DNA from 3 places in the Mesorhizobium sp. L103C119B0 genome. Region 3 is predicted to be linked to each of the others. Evidence: riboswitches for the same ligand, from Rfam matches in the RefSeq annotation. Region 3 holds a riboswitch; each other region holds the start of a gene.
What was found. Region 3 has a riboswitch for cobalamin ahead of X728_RS156105 (aromatic ring-hydroxylating dioxygenase subunit alpha). Riboswitches for the same ligand answer to the same signal wherever they lie in the genome.
Positions count from the first base shown of each region.

Region 1: linked by a shared signal. The riboswitch ahead of X728_RS163210 (CbtB domain-containing protein) and the one ahead of X728_RS156105 (aromatic ring-hydroxylating dioxygenase subunit alpha) in region 3 are both predicted to bind cobalamin.
Region 2: linked by a shared signal. The riboswitch ahead of metE (5-methyltetrahydropteroyltriglutamate--homocysteine S-methyltransferase) and the one ahead of X728_RS156105 (aromatic ring-hydroxylating dioxygenase subunit alpha) in region 3 are both predicted to bind cobalamin.

Region 1 covers NZ_AYXE01000002.1:76,221-80,494, reverse strand. Annotated here, with positions in the region: gene cobO (cob(I)yrinic acid a,c-diamide adenosyltransferase) at 1-392, opposite strand, end outside; gene cobU (bifunctional adenosylcobinamide kinase/adenosylcobinamide-phosphate guanylyltransferase) at 394-906, opposite strand; gene X728_RS163205 (CbtA family protein) at 899-1,702, opposite strand; gene X728_RS163210 (CbtB domain-containing protein) at 1,718-1,897, opposite strand; cobalamin riboswitch at 1,933-2,128, opposite strand; gene X728_RS163215 (gamma-glutamylcyclotransferase) at 2,196-2,888, opposite strand; gene X728_RS163220 (aromatic ring-hydroxylating dioxygenase subunit alpha) at 3,025-4,200, shown strand; gene X728_RS163225 (MFS transporter) at 4,208-4,274, opposite strand, start outside.
Region 2 covers NZ_AYXE01000003.1:21,811-26,084, forward strand. Annotated here, with positions in the region: gene metK (methionine adenosyltransferase) at 1-153, shown strand, start outside; gene X728_RS161250 (adenosine kinase) at 262-1,254, shown strand; cobalamin riboswitch at 1,663-1,865, shown strand; gene metE (5-methyltetrahydropteroyltriglutamate--homocysteine S-methyltransferase) at 1,959-4,274, shown strand, end outside.
Region 3 covers NZ_AYXE01000005.1:228,482-232,755, forward strand. Annotated here, with positions in the region: gene X728_RS156110 (hybrid-cluster NAD(P)-dependent oxidoreductase) at 1-754, opposite strand, end outside; gene X728_RS156105 (aromatic ring-hydroxylating dioxygenase subunit alpha) at 791-2,038, opposite strand; cobalamin riboswitch at 2,155-2,357, opposite strand; gene X728_RS156100 (DUF680 domain-containing protein) at 2,849-3,055, shown strand; gene X728_RS156095 (DUF680 domain-containing protein) at 3,122-3,325, shown strand; gene X728_RS156090 (DUF680 domain-containing protein) at 3,397-3,630, shown strand; gene ugpC (sn-glycerol-3-phosphate ABC transporter ATP-binding protein UgpC) at 3,703-4,274, opposite strand, start outside.

The sequences.
Region 1 (4,274 bases), on a different contig from region 3:
AGGCTGATCGAGGGATCGGCGATCAGTTCCAGCGCCTTGGCCCAGGCGGCTTCGGCCGCCTTAATGTCGCGCTTCAGATCCTGCGTCTCCCAGGTGAAACCCTCGCCCATCGTGTGCCAGACGACGCGGTCGCCAAACGCCGCGAAGGCATCCTTCTCGCCGGTGTGCCATTTGCCCTTGATGAACTGGACGATTCCGACGCGCTTGCCATAGCCGAGCATGCGCAGCGCCAGCCCGAAGGCAGCCGTGGTCTTGCCCTTGCCGGGTCCGGTGTTGACGATCAGCAGCCCCTTCTCGACCGTCTTTTCCGCGACCTCGGCGTCCTGCACCGCCTTGCGCTTGGCCATCTTGGCGCGATGGCGCTCTTCGTCTTTTGTGTCGATATCGGTCATCTCATTTCACCTTGAGCGGCAGCCCCGCCACCATCAGAAGCACCATATCAGCTACGACCGCGATCTGCTGGTTGAGCCGGCCGGCGGCATCGCGGAACCGGCGTGCCAGCGCATTGTCGGGCACGATGCCTTGTCCGACTTCGTTGGAGACCACGAACCACGGTCCGCGCGGCCGCGAAAGCACATCGGCCAGCCGCCGGCACTCCCCCTCCAGATCATGATCGGCCAGCATATGATTGGTCAGCCACAGCGTCAGGCAGTCGACAAGCACCGGCTGGTTGTCCGGCAATGCCTCGAGCGCACCGGCAAGATCAAGCGGGGCGTCGATGGTCGCCCACCCCTCGCCACGGCGCGAGCGGTGCTGCGCGATGCGCTCGCGCATTTCGCCGTCATAGGCTAGCGCGGTGGCGATATAAGCCCATGGCGGCAGCAACGCCGTCGCCAAAGTTTCGGCATGCGCGCTCTTGCCGGAGCGCGCACCGCCGATGATGAAGGTCAAACTGCGATCAGGCAAAGCTGTCGCGCAGGCTGGTCGCGGTGCCGGCGAAGCGCGCGCGCACTACACCGACAACTGCGCCGAGCACCAGCCAGAACACCAGATTGGTCAGCGTCACCGCCACCACGAACTGATGATGCAGGCCCTCCGGGATCGGCGTTACGAAACTGTCAGGCTGCGGCGCGCCGACAATATGCGGGGCGACGATCAGGACGACGGCGAGCACGGTCAGGGGCGCCGACGTGCGGAAGGTGATAAGGGCAAGACCGATCGCCGTTGTCATCACCGTTGCCCACCACCAGATCTGGCGCTGCATGAGATCGGCCGCCGGCATTGCCGGCAGTTCCGGCGGCAGGCCGAGGCCCGGCGCCAGCGTGAACACGGCAAAGCCGGCCAAGCCCCAGAACACGCCCTGGCGCCAGCTGCCGATGCCGCCGGCGAACTCGGAAACCGCCACCAGGACCAGCGCGAAGCCGATGCCGGTGACGATATTGGCGACGACACTGAAGGCGAAACGCTCGAAGCCGTCGGCCGGCGCCCAGCCTTCGTCCTCCGCCGGCGCGGCTGCTTCAGCCGGTGCTGCGCTGCTCACCGCATTTTCCGCCGGCGCGGCGGTGCTCATGGCATCGGTGTCCGCAGCGTTGGCGGCGGGCGCCGCGGCATGCTGATGCTCATGGCCGCCACCAGCCTTTTCGTAGACCTCCGCCTTGAGGATCAGCGGCACGGTGGCGTAGGCCTGCATGCAGGCGAGAGCGACACCCGCCACGAGCCCTGCGATCGCCGCGATGAACACGACGTTGCGAAACAGGTTCATGATGTCAGATCCTCGTCAGTGGCAGGGAAACGCCATCGAATGGCGATAGTCGTGCGCCGCATTGTGGACCGCATCGATATGCGAGAAACCGACAACGCCGACGACGAAAATGCCCAGAAACGCGCTAAGCACGAGCTGCATGAAGCGCGACTGCGAGGAGACGGATGCGCCGAGGGAGACGGAAGCGGTATTCATATCTTGTCCTTTCGCCCTCCACCCGAGGGCATCGAAGTCAGTTCCCTGTCGCCGGCAGGTCTCCTGGCTCGCGGATCAGCGCCCTTCCCCACCTTCCCGAGGAAAAATCCTCAGTGGCTTGGAGAGGACTACCGCACACAGTTGCGGGGGCAGCCACGGCATTGGGCAACAAGTCAGCCCTCACCGCATTCCCTCTTGGTCCCTAACGGAACCGACGACATGCATGACTATAGGCTGAAACGGCCGCATCCGGCAAACCAAATTCCGCCGGCCAACAGCGCGAATGCGCCATGCGGCGTTACGGGTTCAACGCGGTGATCCGCTCGGCAACCAGCCGCTGCAGCCGCCACAGATGGCGATCGTGAATGCCGCGCTCTTCAAGGTTTTTCACCGTGTTGTAGAGATAGTCGGCGCCCGACCCCCAGTGCCCGCAGGACGTTGCCAGCCTTTCGACGACCTTGCCCTCGTCGAGCGGCCCTGAATAGGTCAGGCCGTTGCGGTTGATGACGAAGGCCAATGCCCTGAGCGGTCCGGCCTCGCTTGCAAGCTTCAGCATGCGCGGCCGGTAGCTTGTCGGCTTCAGCGTGACTTCGCGCCGGAAAAGCCGGCCCAACTGCCCGCGCCGGTTACTTTCGGTCAGCCGGAAGGCGACGCCCTTGCATTGTCCGCCACGGTCCAGCGCCATCATCAGGCCGGGGCTGTCCTTGGTGCCGCGCCAGCGCGTCATGTTCATGCAAAAGGACCGATGCCAGCCGCGCGCCAGCGCAACGCGGTCCTCGACATAATCTATTTCCGGTTTCCAGATCAGCGATCCATAGCCGAACAGCCATAGCGGTTCGCTATCCGGGAGTTCGACCTGCAATTCATCCAGCAGCGCGTCATAGTCGGCGTCATCGAGATGCATCGCGTCCGGATCCGGCCCGGGGTCCCTGATCTCGCGCCAGCAGCGCGCGACCAGCTCCGGCGTAAGCGACATCTGTCGTGCGGCCAATTTCCGAATCCCCCCAATTTCCGAATGTCCCATGTCCACGACATGATTATGCGCCGCGCCTGCAACCGGCAATGCGGCACTCTGATTGACAAACTATCTGCCGGGGTGTCGGCTGACGCTTCATAGGAAGCCAGCCATGCATCCCAACCCGAGCGAGCGCGACCCCTATAACGGCCTGAGCCGGGCCGAACCGACGCTACCGTCATCGGCCTATTGGGATAGCGAGGCTTACCAGCGCGATCTCGACGCCATCTGGTACAAAAGCTGGCTGCTCGTCTGCCGCGAGGCCGATCTTGCCCAGCCTTTGGCATTCAGGACATTCCGCGTTGGCACACAGGAAATCGTCGTGCTGCGCGACGACACCGGCGAGTTGCGCGCCTTCCACAACACCTGCCGGCATCGCGGCTCGCAGCTTTGCCAGGAAAGCGAGGGCCGGCTGAAAGCGCGGCTCATCACTTGCCCCTACCATGCCTGGTCCTACTCGCTGCGCGGCGATCTCGTGCGCGTTCCCTCGAAATCGCTGCCAGATGGTTTCGACAAGGCAGATCATCCGCTCTACCGGGTGGCGCTGTCGGTGTGGCGCGGCTTTGTCTTTGTGAACCCTCAGCAGGCGACGGCCGGCTCCGCCGAGACCTCCTTCGATCCCGCATCCGGCGACCTCGCCAACTGGCCGCTGGAAACGCTGGTATCAGGCCATGTCCTGCGCAAGGTGATGAACTGCAACTGGAAGATCTTCTGGGAGAACTTCAACGAGTGCCTGCATTGCCCAGGCGTCCACAAGGACCTGTCTCGGCTGGTGCCGATGTACGGCCGCGGCCTGATGAGCCGGCACGACGACCCCGACTGGGTCCGCCATGCCGACAATGACGCACCGGAGTTTTCGGGTGGCCTGCGCGCCGGCGCCGAGACCTGGTCGCGCGACGGACATGCCCATGGCCCGGTCTTCCCGGGCCTGACGCCGGCCGAGCGTGCGGCCGGACAGACCTATGCCACCAGCCTGCCCTCGATGTTCATCGTCGGCCATGTCGATTATGTCAGGACGGTGCGACTGATGCCGCTCGGTCCCGAACAGACCGAACTCACCGCCGAGTGGCTGTTCGCGCCCGAGGCGCTCGCCGAGACCGACATCGACAATGTCGTCGCCTTCGGCACCCAGGTGCTGGAGGAGGATGCCGCGATCTGTGAGATCAATCAGAAAGGCCTGCGCTCGATGCGCCACCAGGCCGGCGTGCTGATGCCGGAGGAGTACGATCTGCACCGCTTCCACAACTGGGTGCGCGAGCGGCATGCAGCGCTTGAGGCAACCGCCTGATCGGCGACTAAAGCGACTTCGGCAGATAGCGCCAGGTGATAAAGCCGCAAACAGCGGCCAGAATGCCCAGCGTC
Region 2 (4,274 bases), on a different contig from region 3:
AAAGGCATTATCAAGATGCTTGATCTCTTACGCCCTATATACCGCAATACAGCGACCTATGGCCATTTCGGCCGTGAAGAGCCTGATTTCACCTGGGAGAAGACAGACAGGGCGGACGAATTGCGTCGCGAGGCAGGACTCGCCGCCCCGTGAGAGCCGCCGGCGAACGGATTGGCAAGCGGAAAGCCCATTTCCACCGGGCAGACCCGCGCCTGGCAGGCGTGGCGAGAAGCCGGCTCGGGTTTTTTGGCGGAGACATTGATGCCGGATTATGACGTGCTTTGCATCGGCAATGCCATTGTCGACATCATCGCCCAGTGCGACGAGGCATTCCTCGAGATCAACGGCATCATCAAGGGCGCGATGAACCTGATCGACACGCGCCGCGCCGAACTGCTCTACAGCCGCATGGGCCCGGCGATCGAGGCCTCCGGCGGCAGTGCCGGCAACACGGCGGCCGGCGTAGCCAGCTTCGGCGGACGCGCCGCCTTCTTCGGCAAGGTCTCCAACGATGCGCTGGGCGAAATCTATGCGCACGATATCCATGCACAGGGTGTCGCCTTCGACACCAGGCCGCTCAAGGGCGAGCCGCCGACGGCGCGCTCTATGATCTTCGTCACGCCCGACGGCGAGCGCTCGATGAACACCTATCTCGGCGCCTGCGTCGAGCTTGGCCCTGAGGATGTCGAGGCCGACAAGGCATCCGGCGCCAAGGTTACCTATTTCGAGGGCTATCTGTGGGATCCGCCGCGCGCCAAGGAGGCGATCCGGCAGACGGCGAAGCTCGCACACGAGGCCGGACGCGAAGTGTCGATGACGTTGTCGGATTCGTTCTGCGTCGACCGCTACCGGGACGAGTTCCTCGAGCTGATGCGCTCGGGCACTGTCGACATCGTCTTTGCCAACAGCCACGAGATCAAGTCGCTCTACCAGACAAAATCCTTCGACGAGGCGCTGGCTCAGATCCGCAAGGACTGCAAGATTGCCGCCGTCACCCGTTCCGAAAAAGGCTCGGTGATCGTGCGCGGCGACGAGACCGTGGTCATCGAGGCGACCGCCATCAAGGAGTTGGTCGACACCACCGGCGCCGGCGACCTCTACGCCGCCGGTTTCCTGCATGGCTACACGCAGGGCCGCAACCTCAAGACCTGCGGCGACCTTGGCTCGCTGGCGGCCGGCCTGGTGATCCAGCAGATCGGCCCAAGGCCAAGGCAGAATTTGCGCCGCGAGGCGGAAGGGGCTGGGTTGCTGTAGATGCGCCGGCAACTAACCAGCCGCCCTACTGACGCGATGACCGCAGTGGCGGAACTGTGTCAAAGCTCGCTGATAGCGACAGCCATTCGCTTCGGAGAACTGACCCATGCTGCTGCCGTGAAGCTCGCTGGAGGAGCGGTGCAAGGCGTGCTTGCCATGACGGCATTCACCGTCATCCAGATCGTCACCAGCATTTTCCAGAAGCTCAGCTTGGGGAAGGCCAGTAAGGTTCCTGAGGTAACGGAGAACTCGCGGCGTCCGTCGGACTTGACTTGCGATCACGTCCCACGATGCCGAATGCGGGCAGCAGACTGAATATTTCACAATGCTAGACAAAGGCGTAAAAGCGCGATCACATAACGACATAAACATTTCGTTATGCGTCATTGACAAAAGAGCGAACTGCTGTGATCGTCTGCGTGTCGTGGTTCTCGCGTGCGGCGCTGCCGCAGCGGAGCTAAGAGGGAAGCCGGTGCGATGCCGGCGCTGCCCCCGCAACTGTTAGCGGCGAGCCAACCCCAATCACGTCACTGAGGCGAATACCCTCAGGAAGACGGGTAGAGGCTATGACCCCGCGAGCCAGGAGACCTGCCACGCGAATTACGTCCACGGGCGGGGTGTCTCGGTGGCCGCTGCAACCCGGCGTTGATGCCGGCCTGCTAGCGCCTTCCTTGTCACCGACGCCCCAATCATCGGGGTATGACATGACTGTCTCTCAGCAAATTCCTGTAGCAACGCTCGGCGTGCCGCGCTTCGGTCGTCGGCGAGAACTGAAATTCGCCCTCGAAAGCTACTGGTCCGGAACATCGTCCGCTGGCGACCTTCTTGCGACGTCGAAGGCGCTCCGAGCCGCTAGCTGGGAAGAGCAGCGCGATCGCGGCGTGTCGAAAATCCCGTCGAACGACTTCTCGCTTTACGACCATGTGCTCGACACCGCAGCCATGGTCGGGGCCATTCCATCCCGGTACGGCTGGAATAGCGGCGAGGTCCCACTTGACATCTACTTCGCAATGGCGCGCGGCAACCAGGGTCAGACGGAGGATTGTGGACACGCTGGTCACCAGGAGGAGGCTCATGGACCTGGTGTAACCGCGATGGAAATGACCAAGTGGTTTGACACCAACTACCACTACATTGTGCCGGAACTCGATGATGATCAGACGTTCGCCCTCTCGTCATCGAAGCCGGTCGATTACTTCCTCGAGGCTAAAGCTCTCGGCATACACACACGCCCAGTCATCCTTGGACCTATCACCTTCCTCAAGCTGGCGAAATCGCGTGCCGAAGGGTTCGGTCCCATCGCGCTCCTACCGCGGCTGCTGCCCGTTTACGAGCAAGTCCTGCAGAGGCTGAAGCTGTCGGGAGCCGACTGGGTGCAGATCGATGAGCCAGCGCTTGTCCTCGATCTGAACCCGAACGAACGAGCTGCGTTCGAATTCGCCTATGGCCAGCTGTCGAAAGCCGCGCCCGAGCTGAAGATCATGCTGGCTACGTATTTCGGGTCGCTGGGAGACAATCTCGAAACCGCGGTTTCTCTGCCCCTGGCCGGCCTGCATATTGATCTCGTGCGCGCTCCCGAGCAGCTGGAAACGGTGGGTCGGCTCGCTCCGAAGGATCTGGTGCTCTCGCTCGGCTTGATCGATGGCCGCAACGTCTGGCGTGCGAACCTGCCCGCCATTCTCGACCGCATCAAACCGATCGTCGCCGGCTGGCCCTTGGACCGCGTCGAAATTGCGCCTTCTTGCTCGATGCTGCATGTGCCGATTGACCTGCGCATGGAGACGGAACTCGAGGCCGACATCAGGTCGTGGCTCGCCTTCGCGGCCCAGAAGACCGACGAGCTGGTCTTGCTGGCCCGGGCCCTTTCCAAAGGCAGGGATGCGGTGGCAGCCGCGTTGAAAGCTTCTGCCGAGGCTGCCGCCACTCGCTTGACGTCCACGAAGATCCATGACCCGCTTGTTGAGGGGCGGATCGCCAGCATTGACCATAGCATGAAACGACGAGAGAGCGCTTTTGGCGAGCGCTCCAGAGTCCAGGCCGGCACGCTCGGGCTGCCGCCGTTCCCGACGACGACAATCGGGTCCTTCCCGCAGACGCCGCAGGTACGCCGCGCGCGGTCCGCTCATGCGAAGGGCCAGCTCAGTTATGTCGACTACGAGATTTTCCTGAAGAAGGAGATCGAGTCAGCAATTCGTTGGCAGGAAGAGATCGGGCTGGACGTGCTGGTGCACGGTGAGTTCGAACGAAACGATATGGTACAGCATTTCGGCGAGCAGCTGTCCGGCTTCGCCTTCACTCAGCATGCCTGGGTGCAAAGCTATGGGTCGCGCTACGTGCGTCCCCCCATCATCTTCGGGGACGTATCGAGGCGCAATCCGATGACGGTGCGCTGGTGGCAATTCGCCCAGTCGCTTACGGAAAAGCCCGTGAAGGGAATGCTCACAGGCCCAGTGACCATTCTCAACTGGTCCTTTGTTCGAGACGACGTACCCCGCTCCGAAGCCTGCCGCCAGATCGCGCTCGCCATCCGCGACGAAGTGACGGATCTCGAAAGGTCCGGCGCAAGGATGATCCAGATCGATGAGGCCGCGTTTCGCGAAGGATTGCCACTGCGCCAATCTGACTGGAAAGCCTATCTCGACTGGGCTGTCGAATGCTTCCGGATCGCTTCAACGGGTGTAAAGGACGCGACTCGAATCCATACCCACATGTGCTATTCGGAGTTCAACGAGATCATCGACGCGATCGCTGGAATGGATGCGGATGTCATTTCGATTGAGACGTCGCGCTCCAAGATGGAACTGCTGGACGCCTTCACGAGCTCCAAATATCCGAACGAGATCGGTCCCGGCGTCTATGACATTCACTCACCACGTGTGCCGGAGGTCTGCGAGATTTCGGACCTAATCATGCTTGCCCGCGAGCGACTGTCCGACGGCCAACTGTGGGTAAACCCGGACTGTGGCCTCAAAACACGCAAGTGGGAGGAGGTCCGCCCTGCCCTCATTAACATGGTCGCT
Region 3 (4,274 bases):
CCTGATGGTATTTCGTCATGTCGAAGCCGGCGGCATCCAGCATGCCGCGCACGGCGCGCATGAACGGATCGGGGCCGCAGCAGAAGATTTCGCGCTCGCGGAAATCCGGAGCCAGCAAGGGCAGCCGGATCGCGTCGATGCGCCCCATATGACCGTACCAGCCCTCGCGGCTGGAACGTTCCTCGATCATGAAGCCGAGCGACAGGCCGGGCATATGGCCGCCGAGCAGTTCGAGTTCCTTGCGGAAGATGATCTCTTCGGCACGCCGCGCGCAGTTGACGAAACCGACATCGGTCCATGGCGCGCAGTCGTTCAGCCAGCGCAGCATCGACATCATCGGCGTCACGCCGGAGCCGGCGGAAATGAACAGGTATTTGGCCGCCGGGTGGCTGTGCAACGAGAAGTCGCCGGCCGGTCCGTAGGCCTTGACATGCGAACCGGGCACCAGATGGTCGAACATCCAGCGCGTGCCGATGCTGCCGGCCTGCGCCTTGACCGTCACCGCGATCGAAAACGGCCGCGATGGCGACGACGACAGCGTATAGGTGCGCATCAGTGGCCCGTCCGGTGTCGGCAGTTCCAGCGTCAAGAACTGGCCCGGCTTGTAGCGGAACCAGGTCTGGTTGTCGGAGCGGAAGGTGAAGGTCTTGACGTCGGGCGCCTCGTCGCTGACGCCGGTCACTTCCAGCACCTGCAGCCTGTCGTTCCACGGCGCCATCTGGTCAAGATGGCGATAGAGCCCAAGATCCGTCATCGCATCATCCTCCGGTCCTTCCTCGCCTGCTCCAGCTCACGCGACGCTGCGCAGCGCCGGCCGGCCGCCTTCGGCAAGGCGCGGGCCGATGAAGGCCGCGTACCATTCGACGAACTGGATCACGCCGCCCTCATGCAGCTCCGAATAGGGGCCGGGCTCATAGGCCGGCGACAGGATGCCGAAGGCGTTTTCCTCGACGATGCGGCGGTCCTGGTCGTTGGTCTCGGTCCAGACGTGGGTGAGCTCTTCAAGGTTGTAGTCGACGCCCTCGACCGCATCCTTGTGCACCAGCCACTTGGTCGTCACCGCGGTTTCGGTGGCGCTGATCGGCAGCACCCGGAAGGTGACCGCATGGTCGATCAGGATGTGGTTCCAGGTCGTCGGATAGTGGTAGTGCATTAAGGTGCCGATGCGGTCGGCGGCAACAGTGTCGGACAGGTTCTTCGTCACCGCGCGCTTTCCCGACATCGTGTAGCTGACGGCATCGCGCAGCAGCGGCGCGCGGGTGGCGCGGTATTGCCCGGCCGGATCGATGCGGAACTTGCTCGGCAGGCCCGCCGCCTCACATTTCGCCCAGTGCGCCAGCATCTCCGGATCGCTGTCGGCGCCCTGCACGCCGGTCACCGTCGGCGCTTCGGGGAATGTCTTGCACAGCTCCGGATGATTGCCGGCGCAGTGATAGCATTCGCGGTTGTTTTCCCAGACCAGCTTCCAGTTGCCCTTCTCGATGATGGTGCTCTCGAATGCGACCTTGGCTTCATTCAGCCTGTGCGGGTTGAGGTAGGGCTCTATCATGGCGCGCATCGGCGCAAAGTCGGCAGGTTCTTTCGCCAGGCAGATGAAGATGTAACCGCCGACGCTCTCGCAAGCGACGGGCTTCAGGCCGAACTGGCTCTTGTCGAAACCGTCGGCCATCTGGCGGGCAAACAGCAGCCGGCCGTCAAGCTCGTAGGTCCACTGGTGATAAGGGCAGACAAGCTTTGCCGCCATCCCCTTCTCAGTGTTGCAGACACGGCTGCCGCGATGGCGGCAGGAATTGTGGAAGGCGTTGATGTTGCCCTTCTGGTCGCGGACCAGCACCACCGGATAACCGCCGATCTGCACGGTGATATAGCTGCCGGGCTTCGGCAGTTCGCAATCATGGCCGATGAACAGCCAGTCGCGATACCAGATAAGCTCCATGTCGAGCTTGAAATAGTCCGGGTCGGTGTAGAAGGGCTGTTCCAGCGAAAAGCCTTGCTTGCGGCCGTTCAGGAGCCTCAGCATGTCGTTGCGCGTATCCATAGTTCTGTCCTCGTGGTTTAAGGACTGAACTTGGTGGTGATGGAGGAAGGATCGGACGCAGGCCGGCGCGGCGCCGGACATGCACTATCCACCTCTTGACCGCCCACCGCGATCAGTCGAGTCTAGGCATCTCGGGCTGGTTTCCGGGCTCTGGAGTTGTCCTTGCGGACCATCGCGACACCTTCCCAGGCTGCTGCCCAGTGGTCTCCCGTTGCGACTTCAACTCCACCACCGTTGCGGGGGCAGCGCCGGATTCTGACCGGCTTCCCAATTCTCCGCTGCGTCGTCACGAAGCGGCACCTGAGATGCGATCATCTAATCACGGCAGCGATCGCGACGTCGGCATGAAAGCGACATCATATCCATGCGGCGCGACACGCGCGGCATACGCCCCGCCGACCACCGAAGGGCTGAGATCCTGTCTTGCGGCGCTATCATCGCCGAATCGCTGCGGATCCAGTTCCGATCGGGGGCAAAAAGGGCTCAACGGTATCGAAAAGTTACTAGCAATCTCTAATCGAACCGAACGGTTCGTTTCTGTTGACAATGCGTGCAGGATGGTGTGAACGACGGCCCGGAAACCGACACCGGAGCGAACCACTCGGTTCGACATAAGCAACTGAAAACAATGCGATAAATGACCATAGAGGAACTTCCTGGCACAATTTCAAGGTGCAGGACCGTGGTCCACACGGAACAACTTCGTGATTGGAAACCAGCCTATGGCTTTCCCACATCGGGGCTGTCCGAACGACGCGAATTCCTCCCAAGACACGCCGCTAGACGGACAGACAAACTGGAGTACTAAAAATGAAAAAGATCATCCTCACTGCCGCAGCCGTTTTGGCGATCACCGGCAGCGCCTTCGCCGGTAGCGACAATTACGGTTCCAATGGTGCGAACCAGCCAGCCGTCTCGGTCGACAGCTCGTATACGGCTTCCATTCAGAAGCCGGCGCACGCTGACAAGCAGCCTGTCGTTCAGGGCGCCGACCGCGACCTCTACGGCAATCGCTGATCCCGACCAAAGAAGGGCGGCTAACCCGTCGCTCTCGGGATCCCAAAAAATTCAGGAGTATTTGAAATGAAAAAGATCATCCTTGCTGCCGCCGCCGTTTTGGCCATCTCCGGCAGCGCTTTCGCCGGCAGCGACAACTACGGTTCGAACGGCGCCAACCAGCCTGCGATTACGTCGACCGATAGTGGCCATACGGCTTCGGTTGAGAAGTCGGCTCCAGCCGAGCAGGCGCCTGCCCACGGTGCCGACCGTAACCTTTTCGGCCGCTAAAAGCCGGTTTCCAGCACGTGGCGGGCTTATCCGCTGCAGCTGGCGGCATCAGAAAAATTCAGGAGACTAAAATGAAGAAGATCGTTCTTGCCACCGCAGCCGTTCTGGCTGTTTCGAGCGCTGCCTTTGCCGGCAGCGACAATTATGGCTCCAATGGCGCCAACCAGCCGGCCGCTGCCGTCGACACCACCCGCACTTCGTCGACCGGCACCAAGTCGGCGGTCTACAAGCTGCTGAACTCGTCGAACGACCAACAGAAGTTCGTTCCTCAGAGCAGCGACAGGGATCGGTTCGGCAACAACTAACAGCCGAAGCTTAAAAAAGAGCGGCGGGCCTGGCCCGCCGCTCTTTTTTCATGCCTGTACGACGCAGCTATCTCAAGCCGCCTTCACTTCCACCGGCTTGAGCGAGAAGGAGTGCCCATCGGCGTCGAAGATGTGCAGGTCCCCGGCATCCGCGGTCAGTCGCAGCTTTGCCCCGCGCTTGACCTCGACATTGCCGGGCAGCTTGGTCACCAACGGCAGGTCAGCGCGGCCGATATCGACATAGACAAGCTGCACCTCGCCGAGTTGCTCGACATAGTCCACCACGCCCTCGAAAAGATATTCCGCGCCGGTGGCGGCCGACAGATCCTCCGGCCGCACGCCGAAGCTGACTGCCGCACCCTTTGCTGACGCCGGCGTTGCGATCGGCACCGTTGCCTTGCGGCCGCCGACATGGCTGACGATTGTCGGGTTGCCCGTCCTGTCGATTGTCGCCGGCAGGATGTTCATGGCCGGCGAGCCGATGAACTGGGCAACGAACAGATTGCCGGGCTTCTTGTAGAGGTCCATCGGCGTGCCGACCTGCTCGATATGGCCATCCTTCAGCACGACGATGCGGTCGGCGAGCGTCATCGCTTCGACCTGATCGTGGGTGACGTAGATCATGGTCGTGGCAGGCATCGATT